One region of the Pseudomonas citronellolis genome, then DNA from elsewhere that is predicted to be linked to it. Evidence: riboswitches for the same ligand, from Rfam matches in the RefSeq annotation. Region 1 holds a riboswitch; each other region holds the start of a gene.

Evidence for each region. A riboswitch is a leader RNA that binds a small molecule or an ion and turns the genes downstream of it on or off. The one in region 1 is predicted to bind fluoride.
Region 2: linked by a shared signal. The riboswitch ahead of PcP3B5_RS16965 (cation:proton antiporter) and the one ahead of PcP3B5_RS12780 (hypothetical protein) in region 1 are both predicted to bind fluoride.
Region 3: linked by a shared signal. The riboswitch ahead of crcB (fluoride efflux transporter CrcB) and the one ahead of PcP3B5_RS12780 (hypothetical protein) in region 1 are both predicted to bind fluoride.
Region 4: linked by a shared signal. The riboswitch ahead of crcB (fluoride efflux transporter CrcB) and the one ahead of PcP3B5_RS12780 (hypothetical protein) in region 1 are both predicted to bind fluoride.

What each region holds. Positions count from the first base shown of each region.
Region 1 covers NZ_CP014158.1:2,888,183-2,891,951, reverse strand. The annotation lists gene crcB (fluoride efflux transporter CrcB) at 1-326, shown strand, start outside; gene PcP3B5_RS12795 (DUF190 domain-containing protein) at 340-705, shown strand; gene ppa (inorganic diphosphatase) at 702-1,235, shown strand; gene PcP3B5_RS12785 (hypothetical protein) at 1,232-1,624, shown strand; gene PcP3B5_RS31820 (hypothetical protein) at 1,670-1,816, shown strand; fluoride riboswitch at 1,865-1,930, shown strand; gene PcP3B5_RS12780 (hypothetical protein) at 2,048-2,488, shown strand; gene cfa (cyclopropane fatty acyl phospholipid synthase) at 2,485-3,645, shown strand.
Region 2 covers NZ_CP014158.1:3,912,577-3,916,345, reverse strand. The annotation lists gene PcP3B5_RS32390 (CatB-related O-acetyltransferase) at 1-146, shown strand, start outside; gene PcP3B5_RS32385 (CatB-related O-acetyltransferase) at 225-977, shown strand; gene PcP3B5_RS16975 (hypothetical protein) at 1,029-1,286, opposite strand; gene PcP3B5_RS16970 (hypothetical protein) at 1,649-2,065, shown strand; fluoride riboswitch at 2,098-2,159, shown strand; gene PcP3B5_RS16965 (cation:proton antiporter) at 2,296-3,540, shown strand; gene PcP3B5_RS16960 (universal stress protein) at 3,537-3,769, shown strand, end outside.
Region 3 covers NZ_CP014158.1:3,908,192-3,911,960, reverse strand. The annotation lists gene PcP3B5_RS16955 (HAD family hydrolase) at 1-63, shown strand, start outside; gene PcP3B5_RS16950 (histidine phosphatase family protein) at 84-710, shown strand; gene PcP3B5_RS16945 (DUF190 domain-containing protein) at 1,429-1,773, opposite strand; gene crcB (fluoride efflux transporter CrcB) at 1,787-2,170, opposite strand; fluoride riboswitch at 2,295-2,356, opposite strand; gene PcP3B5_RS16935 (LacI family DNA-binding transcriptional regulator) at 2,481-3,494, shown strand; gene PcP3B5_RS16930 (hypothetical protein) at 3,577-3,769, shown strand, end outside.
Region 4 covers NZ_CP014158.1:1,339,643-1,343,411, reverse strand. The annotation lists gene PcP3B5_RS06140 (sensor histidine kinase) at 1-828, opposite strand, end outside; gene PcP3B5_RS06135 (response regulator transcription factor) at 818-1,501, opposite strand; gene crcB (fluoride efflux transporter CrcB) at 1,674-2,057, opposite strand; fluoride riboswitch at 2,121-2,183, opposite strand; gene groL (chaperonin GroEL) at 2,259-3,769, opposite strand, start outside.

The sequences.
Region 1 (3,769 bases):
GGATTCTCGGCCTGCAGCTCAACGCCCTATTTCCCACCATCCCGCCAGGCACCTGGGCTGCCAATCTCATCGGCGGCTACATCATCGGCATGGCCGTGGCCTTCTTCGCCGCCAACCCAACGCTCAGCCCCGAGTGGCGCCTGCTGATCGTCACCGGCTTCTGTGGTGGTTTGACCACCTTCTCGACCTTTTCCGCGGAAACCATGGCACTGCTCCAGACCGGCCGCATGACCTGGGCGGTGGGTGCCATCGCTATCCATGTACTGGGCTCGCTGCTGGCCACTAGCGCGGGATTACTGAGCTACTCCCTGTTCAACGGACGCTGATGGAGACGCAACCATGCAAGGCTACTTAGTCACGCTATTCACCCAACAAAGCCGCCAGCACGGGGGCAAACCTACTGCCGACTGGCTGATCGAGCTTTCGCAAAGCATGAACATCAAGGGCGCCACTCTGGTGGTGGGCGCTGAAGGCTACGGCCATGCCGGACGGCTGCACTCTTATCATTTCTTCGAACAGGCCGACCAACCGATGGAAATCTGCCTGGCCGTCTCCGAGGAAGAGTGCGAACGTCTGTTCGAACGTCTGGAGGCCGAGGACCTCGCCCTGTTCTACGTGAAGACCCCGGCGGAAATGGGCACCGTGGGCAAACACAAGGCCGAGCGCGACAACCCCCACCTGGCGATTACGGAGACCACGATATGAGCTTCACCGACCTCCCCGCCGGCAAGGACGTCCCGGACGACATCTATGCCGTGATCGAGATTCCGGCCAACCACGCGCCGATCAAGTACGAACTGGACAAGACCAGCGGCCAACTGTTCGTCGACCGCTTCCTCAGCACGCCGATGTTCTACCCGGCCAACTACGGTTTCATTCCCGCCACCCTAAGTGAGGACGGCGACCCGCTGGACATCCTGGTCGTCGCCCCCTGCCCGGTTGCGCCCGGTACGGTATTGCGCTGCCGCCCGGTCGGCGTGATGTACATGACCGACGAGGCCGGACCGGATGCCAAGATCATCGCCGTGCCCCACGACAAGCTCAGTCCCCTGTACAGCAACGTGCGCCAGTGCAGCGACCTGAGCGATCTGCTGCTCAAACAAATCCAGCACTTCTTCGAGAACTACAAGACCCTCGAACCGGGGAAATGGGTGCGCATGGAACGCTGGGGCAGCCTGGACGACGCCCGCGAGGAAATCCGCAAGGCGGTGGCGGCCTATGGAGAGGCGCATTGAGCAAGGTTTTCTCACTGGCTGTACCCCGGACCGGGCGGCACCTGCCCGGCCTGATGGAGGCCGGCTACCTGCTGGCCGGACTGCTCGCCGGCAGGCTCTTCGCCCAGTCGCCCCTCGGCCTGGCCGGGTTGGTCCTGCTCGGCATGCTCCTGGCCTGGCTGCTGGTGCAACGGGCCGCGCCCGGCCGCCGCCAGCTCGCCGGCGTGCTGTACTTCTGCGCCGGGGTCGCCGCATGCTCCGCCAAGCTCGCCGAGATCATCGGCATCTACCAGCAGGGGCAACCCTACCTGGCCCTCCGGGAACTACCGGAGCTGTTCATCTGCGTCGTGCTGCCCCCCTTCATGGCCATGACCCTGGTGATGCTGGTGCACCTCGTGCTCAACGACTGAACCCTGCAAGACAAGAAAATTTCCGATTAGCCGACAGGACGCACCATGCTCGATTCTCGCTGGGAAACCTCTACCCACGGCCGCAACATGGCCGGCGCTCGCAAGGTCAGCACCGCGTTCAAGGCCTACGTCCTGCTCGCCACCAGATCCGACAAAGACGCCGTGCGCAACAAGGCGCTGCTGGAGGACTGATGCCCCGAAGGCCCCGGGTTTCTTGCAAGCCCGAGAGCCGGTGATAGAGTTTTCACAGGAGATGGCATTCTCCGTTAACCGCTGACGCCGTCAGCTAATGATGCCTACCGAACTCGCGAAGGCGGGAGCGGTAGGCATTTTTGTATCTGCCGCCCCACTTCGTTCAGGTAGTCCCCTCGCCAGTCGCGATTCGCCATAGAGCACGCGCTGGTCCAATACCTGGAGGTAAATGTGGGAACCCCTCTGCATCATGAGCCTGATCTTGCTTGGTCCTCGTCAGTCACCAGTGTCGTCTCCGATGACCTGGAAGCCTTCCTTCAGCAGCTTCCCGATCAACACATCCTTCTAAAAGTCACCTATCCCACGGCGCTCAATATCGCCCGTGAACAACAAGAGCACCTCGCTCGGTTGTTGTTCACCCAGGGGCTGAAGCGCTCCGCCCTGCTAATCGAAAGCGCCGCCCGCTACCTGGTGTTCTCGGAGCCTCGCGAAGCTTGGGACACATACTGCTGCCTGCGATATGCCAGCTTGGCCATCGGGGTGAACATCTATCGCGTTGGTTTCTACCGGGAGGCGCTAGTTGCACAACGCGCCCAAGCCCTTGCAACGACATACGCAACCGAAAGCAACACACCCGCGATGCCGATCGACGACACGAGGAGCCTGGTATGAGCGAGATTCTGGGAACCCCGTCAGTGGAATCGCAGCCCAGGGAAAATCCGGAACTGCGCGAGTTCGCCGCCAAGCTATTGCACAAGGCCGACATCCGGATCAACGGCGAGCGCCCCTGGGACATGCAGGTGCTGCGCCCGCGCGTGTTCGAGCGCGCGCTGGGCCAGGGCAGCCTGGGGCTGGGCGAAAGCTATATGGACGGTGACTGGGACGCGCAACACCTGGACGAGTTTTTTCATCGCCTGCTGCGCGCCCGGCTCGACCGCGAAGTGCAGCCCTGGCGCCTGCTCACCCACGCCCTGCGTTACCGCCTGCTCAACCTGCAGAATGCCAGGCGCGCCTGGCAGGTGGGCCGGCGTCACTACGACCTGAGCAACGCGCTCTACCAGGCCATGCTCGACCCGCGCATGACCTACAGCTGCGGCTACTGGGAAACGGCCACCACCCTGGAGCAGGCCCAGGAAGCCAAGCTGGAACTGATCTGCCGCAAGCTGCGGCTGGAGCCGGGCATGCGCCTGCTCGACATCGGCTGCGGCTGGGGCAGCCTGATGGCCTATGCCGCCCAGCAGCATGGCGTGGAATGCGTGGGCGTGACCGTCTCCCAGGAGCAGGCGAACTGGGCCAGCGACCGCTACCGCGACCTGCCCGTGGAGTTCCGCCTACAGGACTACCGCACCCTGACCGGCAAGTTCGACCGCATCGCCAGCGTCGGCATGTTCGAGCACGTCGGGCACAAGAACCACCGCGCATTCATGCAGGTGGCCCAGCGCTGCCTGGCCGACGACGGCCTGTTCCTGCTGCACAGCATCGGCAAGAACGAACGCCGCGCCCGGCCCGATCCGTGGATCGACCGCTACATCTTCCCCAACGGCGACCTGCCCTCCATCGGCCAGGTCGGCGACGCCGCGGACGGCCTCTTCGTGGTCGAGGACCTGCACAACTTCGGCGCCTACTACGACCGCACGCTGATGGCCTGGCACGCCAACTTCGAAGCCGCCTGGCCGCGCTTCTCGGCGCTGGGCGAGCGCTTCCGGCGCATGTGGCGCTACTACCTGCTGTCCTGCGCCGGCGCCTTCCGCGCCCGCGACATCCAGCTCTGGCAGTGGGTGCTGTCCAGGCGCGGCGTGGCCGGCGGCTACCTGCGCCCACAGTTGTAAGCGGACGGCAGAAACGCGATGGTCTCGCACCGCAGTAGCGAGACCGTCGACAGCTTCATCGTCGACCTCAATGCTCGGCAGCATCGCCCACGATGCCGGCCGCCTGACCTTCGTCCTTGGGTTC
Region 2 (3,769 bases), 1.0 Mb from region 1:
GCATCGAGGACGCCCTGGAGCGCATCGAGGCCTTGCGCGCCAGCGGCGAGGCGCAGGACGCGCTATTCCCCCGGGTGGAAATACGCCGCCAGGGCTGCCGCGTGCTGGCCGGAGGGCAGGGCGCCGCCACCACGGCCGCCGCGTGATCCATTTCGAGCGAACCTTGCAGCCATCCCGCCTGTCAGAGGTCCGTATCGGAAAACATACAAAGGATCACGGACCCCATGTTGAAGCGTTGGCGCAACAGTCACTGGAAGCACTGGCTGGAAGGCTACGACATCGAATTCCGCAGCGGCGTCAGCCGCCTGGGGCGCGGCAAGCGCCTGTTGGTCGAGGCGCCGGGCAGCATCGGCGAGGCGGAGTTCAAGATCTACCGGGACGAGATGCACATCGGCGCCTTTTCCACCATCCGTGCCACCAGCTTCCACCGCATTTCGCACATCGGCCGCTTCAGCTCCACCGGCCAGCTCTGCCGCATCGGCCTGGCCGCCCGGGCGCACCCGATGGACTGGCTGAGCACCAGCTCGGTGCAGTACGAGCCGGGCGTGTTCGACCGCTACGACACGCCGCGCCAGCGCTACGAGGACACCGACGCCGACACCTGGATCGGCAACGACGCCTTCATCGGCGAGGGCGCAGTGGTGATGAGCGGGGTGAAGATCCACGACGGCGCCGTGGTGGCCGCCATGTCGGTGGTGACGCGCGACGTGCCGCCCTACGCCATAGTCGCCGGCTCGCCGGCCAAGGTGGTGCGCTACCGCTTCCCGCCGGACATCTGCGAGCGCCTGCATGCCAGCCGCTGGTGGGACCTGGCGCCGGCGCAGATCGCCGCGTTGCCGTTGCAGCGCATCGAGGAGGCGTTGGAGCGTGTGGAGGCCTTGCGGGCCAGCGGCGAGGCGCGGCCGCCGATCTATCCGAACATCGAAATCCGCCGCCAGGGCTGCCGCCTGCTGTCCGAGGGGCCGGCCAGCTCGTGAAGCGCGGGGCGGCACTGCTGCGCCGCCCCGCACGCAAGCGCCCAGAGGCGCTCAGCTCCGGCTCTGGGCCAGTCGGTAGAGTTGCCGCGCTTCCGCCGCCATCGGCAGCAGGGCCGAGACCAGTCGGGCCTGGCCTTGTACCAGCGGCATTTCGTCGGGGCAGTCCGCCAGCAGGCAGAGCAGGTCTTCCAGGGCTATCAGGCGACGCTCGGCGGCCTCGTACAGATGCTCGGCGGGGGCGCTGGCGTCGACGAACAGCACGTCGTCGTGGGGTTGCGAGAGGGTGGTGACGGGTTGCAGGTCAGTCATGGTGCGCCTCCAGGGTGTGGAGGGCGAAGTACGGATAGTGCATGTTCCATTGCTCCTGAGCGGGATCAAGAGCCGCCTCCCGGAAAAGGGAGGCGGACCGTACGGGGGTAGGATACCGCAGCAAAGGAGACGGCAGGCCCGAAGGCCTCCCCGGACGGCCCGCCATGGAACGTGAGTGCATACAACGATGGACCGACTGCTCTCACGGCTACGACGCACCACCCTTTACTGCGGGATCCTACCCCCGACCACAACAAGGTTGCGGCAGGGCGGAATCTATCCAGCGCCCTCGTAGGACCTCAAGGCGATTTCAGCGTGGGAATTTTCACGAAGGGTAGCGGCGCGGAACCGGCCGAATCGCTATGCTCGACGCCATGAACGGCCAGCTCCCCCTCCGCCAACCCTGCCCGCCGGGCGCCTGCGATTGCGGGCGCGAGGCGCTGCTGGCCGAGCCCCATGGTGACATCCGCATCCTCCTGCTCACCCGCCAGGAAGAGCAGCGCCTGGTACAGCGCCTGGAACAGCTCAAGGACCTGGCCGACCTGCAGCACATGCAGCAGCGCATGTACGAACAGCTCGGCCTGCGCCTGAGCATCGCCCCCGGCTTCAACGAGGTGCGCAGCATGCGCGGTCTCGACATCCGCATCGCCGCGCAGCCCGGCCTGTGCCGCAAGACTCGCCAGGCCATCCCCGCGGCCATCCGCCGGGGCCTGGAACGCACCCCGGAAATCGCCTGGCGCCTGCTCGACTCCTTCGACCTGCTGGGCGGCAGCCACTAGGGGCGTGCATTTTCCCAAGGCTTTGCTAATGTCGTTAGGCAGGAGATGGCATTCCTCCTCTAACCGCCCCCCGGCTGATGATGCCTACGCATAACCCTTCATGGGCGGCGTAGGCATTGTTCTGCTGTCCATGGTTTGCCCGTGGACAGCGAACATGCCCAACCCATCCCGTTCCGCCGCTTTTCCTCTTGCGCTCCGCGCCGTCCCCCGGCTTCAGCGGAGCCGCCGCCATGACTGAGATCTGGGCCCAGGCCGCCCTGTGGCTGGGGCTGGCGCTGCTGGCGACGCTGGTGTCGATCTTCCTGCGCATCGCCACGGCATTGTCGGAAATCGTCGTGGGGACCATCGCCCAGCTGATCATCGGCGCGCTGCTGGGCATGGCGGTGCTGCAGGGCGACGCCAGCTGGATCAAGTTCCTCTCCGGCGCCGGGGCCATCCTGCTGACCTTCCTGGCCGGCGCCGAGCTGGACCCGAAGGTGTTCCGCACGCATTGGAAGCAGGCCACGGTCATCGGCCTGGTCGGCTTCGTGGTGCCCTTCCTCGGCTGCGCGGCGCTGGCGCGCTGGGGCCTGGGCTGGGACGCGCAGGCCAGCTGGCTGGCCGGCATCGCCATGTCCACCACCTCGGTGGCGGTGGTCTACGCGGTGATGCTGGAGTTGGGGCTGAACACCAGCGAGTACGGCAAGATCGTGCTGGCCGCCTGCTTCGTCAACGACCTGGCCACGGTGATCGCCCTGGGGCTGATCTTCGCCCCCTTCACCCTGAAGACCGCCGGTTTCGCCGGGGCCCTGGTCCTGGCCGCGCTGTTGCTGCCGTGGCTCACCCCGCGCTTCTTCCGCCGCTTCGGCGGCCGCCCTTCGGAGCTGGAGGCCAAGTTCCTCATGCTCTGCCTGTTCGGCCTGGGCGCGGCGGCGACCTGGGCCGGCAGCGAGGCGGTGCTGCCGGCCTACCTGATCGGCATGGTGCTGGCCGGCACCGTGGGCAAGGACCACGCGCTGATCCGCCGCCTGCGCACCCTGACCTTCGGCCTGCTGACGCCGTTCTACTTCATCCGCGCCGGCTCGCTGGTGTCGCTGCCGACCCTGGCCGTCGCGCCCGCGGCCTTCGTGCTGCTGTTGCTGGTGAAGATGCTCAGCAAGCTGGTGGGCGTGTACCCCACCTGCCTGGTCTACGGCTCGCCGCGCCGGGAGGGGGCCTACACCACGCTGCTGATGTCCACCGGGCTGACCTTCGGCACCATCTCGGCGCTGTTCGGCCTGGCCCACGGGCTGATCGACCAGGGCCAGTATTCGGCGCTGGTGGCCGCGGTAATCGGCAGCGCTGTGGTGCCGACGCTGATCGCCAACGCCTTCTTCCTGCCCCGGCACCTGCTGCCCAAGGGCGACCCGCAGGAGGAGGGCGCCGCCCCGCCGGCAGAGCCCGCGCGCCACGACGACTTGCGCCCGCAGACGCGGCGCAGAGGAGGTGAAGCATGATCAAGCGCATCCTGGTGGCCTACGACGCCTCCACCGCGGCGGAGCTGGCCCTGAACTTCGCCAACGAGCTGGCCGAACGCTTCGGCGCCGGCCTGCACATCCTCTCGGTGGCGCAGCCGCCGGAGTTCGGCGACGAGGTGGAGACCGAGGCGGTGATCGAGCGCTCCCGCGCGCATTTCCACCACGCCTTCAAGCTGCTGGGCTACAGCCGCCTGCCGGTCGAGGAACG
Region 3 (3,769 bases), 1.0 Mb from region 1:
ATCCTCTCGGCCCTGGATATGCTGACCCACCCGCAGCGCATTATCGCCAGCCTGCGCTGCTGAACCTTCGAAGGAGCAGGACGATGACCAGGATCATTCTGACCCGCCATGGCCACGTGGACTGGATCGCCCCGGAACGCTTCCGCGGCCGCGCCGAACTGCCGCTGTCGGCCCTGGGCCGGCGCCAGGCCGAGGCGGTGGCGCGGCGCATAGCCGAAAGCTGGCAGCCGGTGGCCATCTACACCAGCCCGCTGTCGCGCTGCATCGATACCGGCGCCGCCATCGCCCAGGCCACCGGTGCCCCGGCCCAGGCGCTGGAAGGCCTGGCGGACACCGACTATGGCCAGTGGCAGGGCCTGACCCACGATGAAGTCCGCGCCCGCTGGCCGGAAGAACACCGCACCTGGCTGGAGGCGCCGGACCTGGCGGCCATCCCCGATGGCGAGAGCCTGGCCGACGTGCTGGCCCGGGGTACCCGGGTGCTGCGTGAGGTGCTGCGACGTCACGCTGGGCAGACGCTGGTGTTGGTGGGGCATGACAGTATCAATCGGGTTCTGTTGCTGCAGGCGCTGGGGTTGCCGTTGGCGCGGTATTGGCGGTTGAAGCAGGAGCCTTGTTGCGTCAATGAGATTGGCGTTGAGGATGAGGTGTTTACGTTGTATCGGATCAATGAGACCTATCATCTGGTTGGGCTGAAGGCTGAAGGCTGAAGGGGTGAGGCCGTTTTCAACGGCGGATAATCGCGGACGGAGTCCGCTCCTACGGTTCCAGGACGCACGGCTTTTCGTGCTCGCGAACGGTGCTCACCTGTGGTTGCGGTGTTTTGGCTGGACGCCTTTCCCTCTCCCTAACCCTCTCCCTGAAGGGAGAGGGGACCGTTCGGTGCGGTCTGGTTTTCCCGAGTCAGCCGGCAAGCAAGGTGGTTTCCGGCTGAAACCACTCCTTATCTCGGCACGGTCTGGCCCCCTCTCCCTTCAGGGAGAGGGCTGGGGAGAGGGCGCTCTTAAACCAGACACCTACGCCCGTTCGCGAGCAAGCTCGCTCCTACGAAGAGCACCTCGGCGGCTCCAGGGAACCTCGGGCGTAGGAGCGGACTCCGTCCGCGATTGGATTCGCCGGCCACGCCGGACGTCCCGGTGGCACAGCCAACGGCGCAGTATCAGGATGACTCCGAAGTCTCCGCCCGCTCCGAACGGCCCCCTCTCCCTCCGGGAGAGGGCTGGGGTGAGGGGCCGGAATCAACCCAATGCGCCATCGCCAACGGTAAACACGGCTCGCGAGCAAGAACAGGGCGCCGCTTCGCGCCTACGAAAGCAGTGAGCACCTCAATGCCTGGAAGTCGGTGCCTTGCCAGTGGGCGTGCACGCCACCGATTCGTGGGTTTCCTCGCGGGTAACGACCTGGATGTCCAGCGGATCTGCGTAAGCGTCAGCTGGCAGGAGCGTCGCGGTCGGCCTTGCGCTTGCCCACGGTGCCCATTTCCACGGGGGTCTTCACGTAGAACAGGGCGAGGTCCTCGGCCTCCAGGCGTTCGAACAGGCGCTCGCACTCGTCCTCGGTGACGGCCAGGCAGATTTCCACCGGCTGGTCGGCCAGTTCGAAGAAGTGGTAGGAGTGCACCCGCCCGGCGTGGCCGAAACCTTCCGCGCCGACGACCAGGGTGGCGCCCTTGAGCTTCATGCCCCGGGCCAGGTCGACCATCCAGTCGGTGATCAGCTTGCCGCCGTGGCGGCGGCTCTGTTGGGTGAAGAATGTCACCAGGTAGCCTTTCATGATTGCGCCTCCGTCAGCGTGCGCCCAGCAATGTGTAGGTTAGAACGCCCGCGGCGGTCGCCAGCAGCGAACCTACGACGTGCACCGCGATTTCCCCCAGCGCCCAGGCCACGCGGCCGGTCTGCAGCAGCGAGAAGGTTTCCGCGGAAAAGGTCGAGAAGGTGGTCAGGCCGCCGCAGAAGCCGGTGATCAGCAGCAGGCGCCATTCCGGGCTGAGGCTCGGGTTGGCGGCGAAGAAGGCCACGGCCAGGCCGACGACGTAGCCGCCGATCATGTTGGCGGCCCAGGTGCCCGGCGGAATGGTGGGGAACAGGGCGTTGAGCTGCAGGCCGAGGAACCAGCGCAGCAGGCAGCCGATGGAGCCGCCGAGGACGATCACCAGGATGGATTTCAACATGCCGGCGAGCCCCCATGGAAAGAGGGTACGGGCGATGCGGGGGAGGGGAATGGGTGGGGTGTTGCGGTCACGGTCCTGTCCTTTTGCAAAAGGACAGGACGCACACCTACGCACCCTGTCCAGGGTTCACGTAGGCATCATCAGCACGGGGGCGGTTAAAGGAGGAATGCCATCTCCTGGGTTTCAACCCTAGCAGAATCCCGTTGCGTCCGCCGGCGCTTGACGACAGACTTCATCCCTGATTTATTGAAACCGGTTTCATAACCCTTCCCGCAGAAGCGCATACAAAAGGATCGAAAGGGTGAACGACATGCTGCCGCCTGCCCGCGGGCGGATCACCATCAGCGAGGTGGCCCGTGCTGCCGGCGTTTCCAAGGCCACGGTCTCGCGCTACATCGGCGGCGACCGGCAACTGCTCGCCGACGCCACCGCCCAGCGCATCGAGGCGGTGATCGAGCAGCTCGGCTACCGCCCCAACCGCATGGCCAGCGGCCTCAAGCGCGGCCGCACGCGGCTGGTCGGCATGCTCCTGGCGGACATCCGCAACCCTTACTCCATCGCCGTGATGCACGGCGTGGAGACCGCCTGCCGCCAGCACGGCTACAGCCTGGTGGTGTGCAACACCGACCGCGACGACGAGCAGGAGCGCCTGCACCTGGAAGCGCTGCAGTCGTACAACGTCGAAGGCCTGATCGTGAACACCCTCGGCCACCATGCCGGCGAGCTGGCCAGCCTGGCCCGCGAGCTGCCCATGGTGCTGGTGGACCGCCAGCTGGAAGAGCTGCGCTCCGACCTGGTGGGGCTGGACAACGCCGATGCCGTGGAGCAGGCCCTGGACCACCTGCAGGCCCGCGGCTACCGCGACATCCTGGCGGTCAGCGAGCCGCTGGACGGCACCAGCTCGCGGCAGGAGCGGGTGGCCGCCTTCCAGGCCTCCATCGCCCGCCGGCCCGGCCTGCGCGGCCAGGTGCTGGAAACCGGCGGCGACCTGCGCGGGCAGCTGGCCGCCTTCCTCGCCGGCGCCGGGCACGGCCCGCAGGCGCTGTTCACCTGCAACGGCGTGGCCACCCTGTGCGCCACCCGCACTCTGCACGAGATGGGCGTGCGCCTGTTCGACGACGTCGGCCTGCTGGCCCTCGACGAACTGGACTGGTACCCCCTGGTCGGCGGCGGCATCACCGCCCTGGCCCAACCCACCGAACGCATCGGCCAGGCGGCCTTCCAGTGCCTGCTGGAACGCCTGCAGGGCGCCACGCTGCCGGCGCGGCGTCTGGACCTGCGCGCCGAACTCATCGTCAGAGGCTCCACCCCAGCACGCGGCTGAAACCGGGGCGGCGCGGCGCCGCGATGGTTTTCGGTCAGAAATGAAACCGGTTTCATCCGGCTGAACGAGAAGGACAAGAACAATGCACGCGAACCCCGTATCCATCAGCCTGTCCAGTTTCGGCGCCGATGCCGTGCGCCAGCGGGGCCAGGCCGCCTACCTGGCGCTGCTGGCCGAGGCCGGCGCGAGCCGCGTCGAATGGCGCGAAGAACTCTTCGACGCGCTGCCCGATGCCGCCACCCTGGCCGCGGCCAGCGCCGCCCAGGGCCTGGAAA
Region 4 (3,769 bases), 1.5 Mb from region 1:
GGTGCGCGAGCGCGCCAGCATCAGGAAGGTCTGTACCAGGTCGCGCATTTCCTCGCTGGCGCTGGCGATCCGCGCCAGCTGGGTGCGTGCCTTCGGGCTCAGGCCCGGTTCCTCGGCAAGCAGTTCGCTGCTGGTGGCGATCACCATCAGCGGCGTGCGCAGTTCGTGGCTGACGTCGCTGGTGAACAGCTTCTCGCGGGTCAGCACCTGGTGCAGTTGGCCGATCGCATAGTCGAAGGCCTCGGCCAGTTCGCCGACCTCGTCGTGGGCGTAGTCCGGCGCCAGCGGCGGCGCCAGGTCCAGCAACTGGTCGCGGTGGCGCACCTGGCGCGCCAGGCGCACCACCGGCTCCATCACCTTGCGCGAGAGCAGCCAGCCGAGCAGGCCGGCCAGCGCCAGGCTGAGCACGTAGCCGGTCACCACGGCGGCGTACAGCACCTGCTCGCGCGCCTCGAAATCGCTCTGGTCCTGCAGCAGCACGTAGCGGCGGCCGTCGGTGTCGCGCACCAGCGCGTGGAACGACAGCTCGCCGTCGAACACTTCGTGGAAGCCCGACTCCAGGCGCCGCAGCGCCGGCGGCATGGCGTAGATGCCGACGCCGTCGCTGACGAAGAAGCGCATGCCGGGGTCCAGCCGCGGGCCCCTGCCGCTGTGCAGGTCCTCGTTGATGATGCGGTCCAGTTCGCCGCCCAGGTCACGGGAGATCAGGCGTTCCTCGACCACGTGCACCACGCCGACGATGCTCAGGGAAAACAGGCCGCCGACCAGCGCGGTCATGAACACGAAGGCAAAGACGATCCGGCGGGAAAGGCTCTGCCTATACTCCATTCGTTTCCTCCGCCAGGCGGTAGCCGACACCGTGGACGGTGTGCAGCAACGGCAGGGCGAAAGGCTTGTCGATCACCTGGCGCAGTTGGTGCACGTGGCTGCGCAGGCTGTCGCTGTCCGGGCAGTCGTCGCCCCAGACGGCTTCCTCGAGTACGTCGCGGCGCACCACGTGGGGGCTCTTCTGCATCAGCACGGCCAGCAGCTTGAGGCCGATGGGGTTGAGCTTGAGCGCCTTGCCGGCGCGGTTCACTTCCAGGGTGTCGAGGTTGTAGCTCAGGTCCGCCACCTGCAGTTCGCGGCGGCCGCCGCCCTGGGTCCGGCGCAGCACCGCCTCGATGCGCGCGGCCAGCTCCGACAGGGCGAAGGGCTTGAGCAGGTAGTCGTCGGCGCCGGAGCGGAAGCCTTGCAGGCGGTCATCCAGTTGGTCGCGGGCGGTCAGCATGATCACCGGGGTGTCGCGCCGCGCGTCTTCGCGCAGGCGCCGGCACAGGGTGAAACCGTCCAGGCCGGGCAGCATCACGTCCAGGACGATCAGGTCGTAGTGCGCGGTGGCCGCCAGGTGCAGGCCGGACAGGCCGTCCTGCGCGCAATCCACCGTGTAACCCTTGAGCCCCAGGTAATCCGCCATGTTGGCCAGGATATCCCGGTTGTCTTCCACCAACAGAATCCGCATGTTCCTCTCCGCTTTGCAGGGCACCCTAGACTAGCTCGCTTAATTGGAACTTAAGCGTCTTTGACGTTTTTTTCACAAAGCGCCAGGCCGCGCCAGCCGGGGCGTGAAGGGGATCGCGGGAGAGGTGTCGCGAAGAGTCGCGGGGGCGAACTCGCAGCGCCCCCGCGGCGGTTCATCTGCCCATCAGCCAGTTGCCGGTGAACAGGCCGAGCAGGGTCATCGCCAGGGAGCCGCAGACATGCACGGCGACCGCGCCCATGGCCCAGGCCAGGCGGCCTTCCTGCAGCAGGGTGACGACCTCGGCGGAGAAGGTCGAGAAGGTGGTCAGGCCGCCGCAGAAGCCGGTGATGATCAGCAGCCGCCACTCCGGGGCGATGCCCTGGGCGCTGGCGAAGTAGGCGACGGCGACGCCGATGATGTAGCCGCCGATCAGGTTGGCGGCCAGGGTGCCGGGAGGGACGTTGGGCATCAGGCTGTTCAGCTTGAGGCCGAGGTACCAGCGCAGCAACGCGCCGATGGCGGCGCCGAGGGCGATGGCGAGAACGGGTTTCCACATGATCCTGTCCTTGAGGGGCTTTCGGACAGGCCGCAGGCGAACGCCTACGCGCCTGGTCCAGGTAAATGCGTAGGCATCATCAGCCACGGGGGCGGTTGAAGGAGGAATGCCATCTCCTGCGCGGCACATCTTGGCACAAAGGGCCGGAAACGAAAAAGCCCCGCCGAAGCGGGGCTATTTCTCAGCCTGGGGCCGGGAGGCTTACATCATGCCGCCCATGCCACCCATGCCGCCCATGTCCGGCATGGCCGGAGCGGCCTTGTCGTCCACCACTTCGGCAACCATGGCCTCGGTGGTGATCATCAGGCCGCCGATGGAGGCAGCGGCCTGCAGGGCCGAACGGGTGACCTTGGCCGGGTCCAGGATGCCCATCTCGATCATGTCGCCGTAGACACCGGTAGCGGCGTTGAAGCCGAAGTTGCCGGAGCCTTGCTTGACCTTGTCGACCACCACGCTCGGCTCGTCGCCGGCGTTGGCGACGATCTGGCGCAGCGGGGATTCGACAGCGCGGCGCAGCAGGGCGATGCCGACGTTCTGGTCTTCGTTGTCGCCCTTCAGGCCTTCGATGGCCTGCAGTGCGCGCACCAGGGCCACGCCACCGCCGGGGACCACGCCCTCTTCCACCGCAGCGCGGGTAGCGTGCAGGGCATCTTCGACGCGGGCTTTCTTCTCTTTCATCTCGACTTCGGTGGCAGCGCCGACCTTGATCACGGCAACACCGCCGGCCAGCTTGGCCAGGCGCTCTTGCAGTTTCTCGCGGTCGTAGTCCGAGGAGGTCTCTTCGACCTGCTTGCGGATCTGGGCGACGCGGGCCTCGATGTCGGCCTGGGCGCCGGCGCCGTCGATGATGGTGGTGTTTTCCTTGTTGATGGTCACGCGCTTGGCGTTACCCAGGTGCTCCAGGGTGGCGCCTTCCAGGCTCAGACCGACTTCTTCGGAGATGACGGTACCGCCGGTCAGGACGGCGATGTCCTGCAGCATGGCCTTGCGGCGATCGCCGAAGCCCGGGGCCTTGACGGCGGCGACCTTGACGATGCCGCGCATGTTGTTGACCACCAGGGTGGCCAGGGCTTCGCCCTCGACATCCTCGGCGACGATCAGCAGCGGACGGCCGGCCTTGGCGACGGCTTCCAGCACCGGCAGCATTTCGCGGATGTTGGAGATTTTCTTGTCGACCAGCAGCAGCAGCGGGTTTTCCAGCTCGGCCACCATGGTGTCCGGCTTGTTGATGAAGTAGGGCGACAGGTAGCCGCGGTCGAACTGCATGCCTTCGACGACGGACAGTTCGTTTTCCAGGCCCGAGCCTTCTTCTACGGTGATGACGCCTTCTTTACCGACCTTGTCCATGGCTTCGGCGATGATCTGGCCGATGGATTCGTCGGAGTTGGCGGAGATGGTGCCGACCTGGGCGATGGCCTTGGAGTCGGCGCACGGCTTGGCCAGGTCCTTCAGCTGGGCGACGATGGCGATGGTGGCCTTGTCGATGCCGCGCTTCAGGTCCATCGGGTTCATGCCGGCGGCAACGGCCTTCAGGCCTTCGTTGACGATGGCCTGGGCCAGGACGGTGGCGGTGGTGGTGCCGTCACCGGCGGCGTCGTTGGCCTTGGAGGCAACGTCTTTCACCAGTTGGGCGCCCATGTTCTCGAACTTGTCCTTCAGTTCGATTTCCTTGGCGACGGACACGCCATCCTTGGTGATGGTCGGTGCGCCGA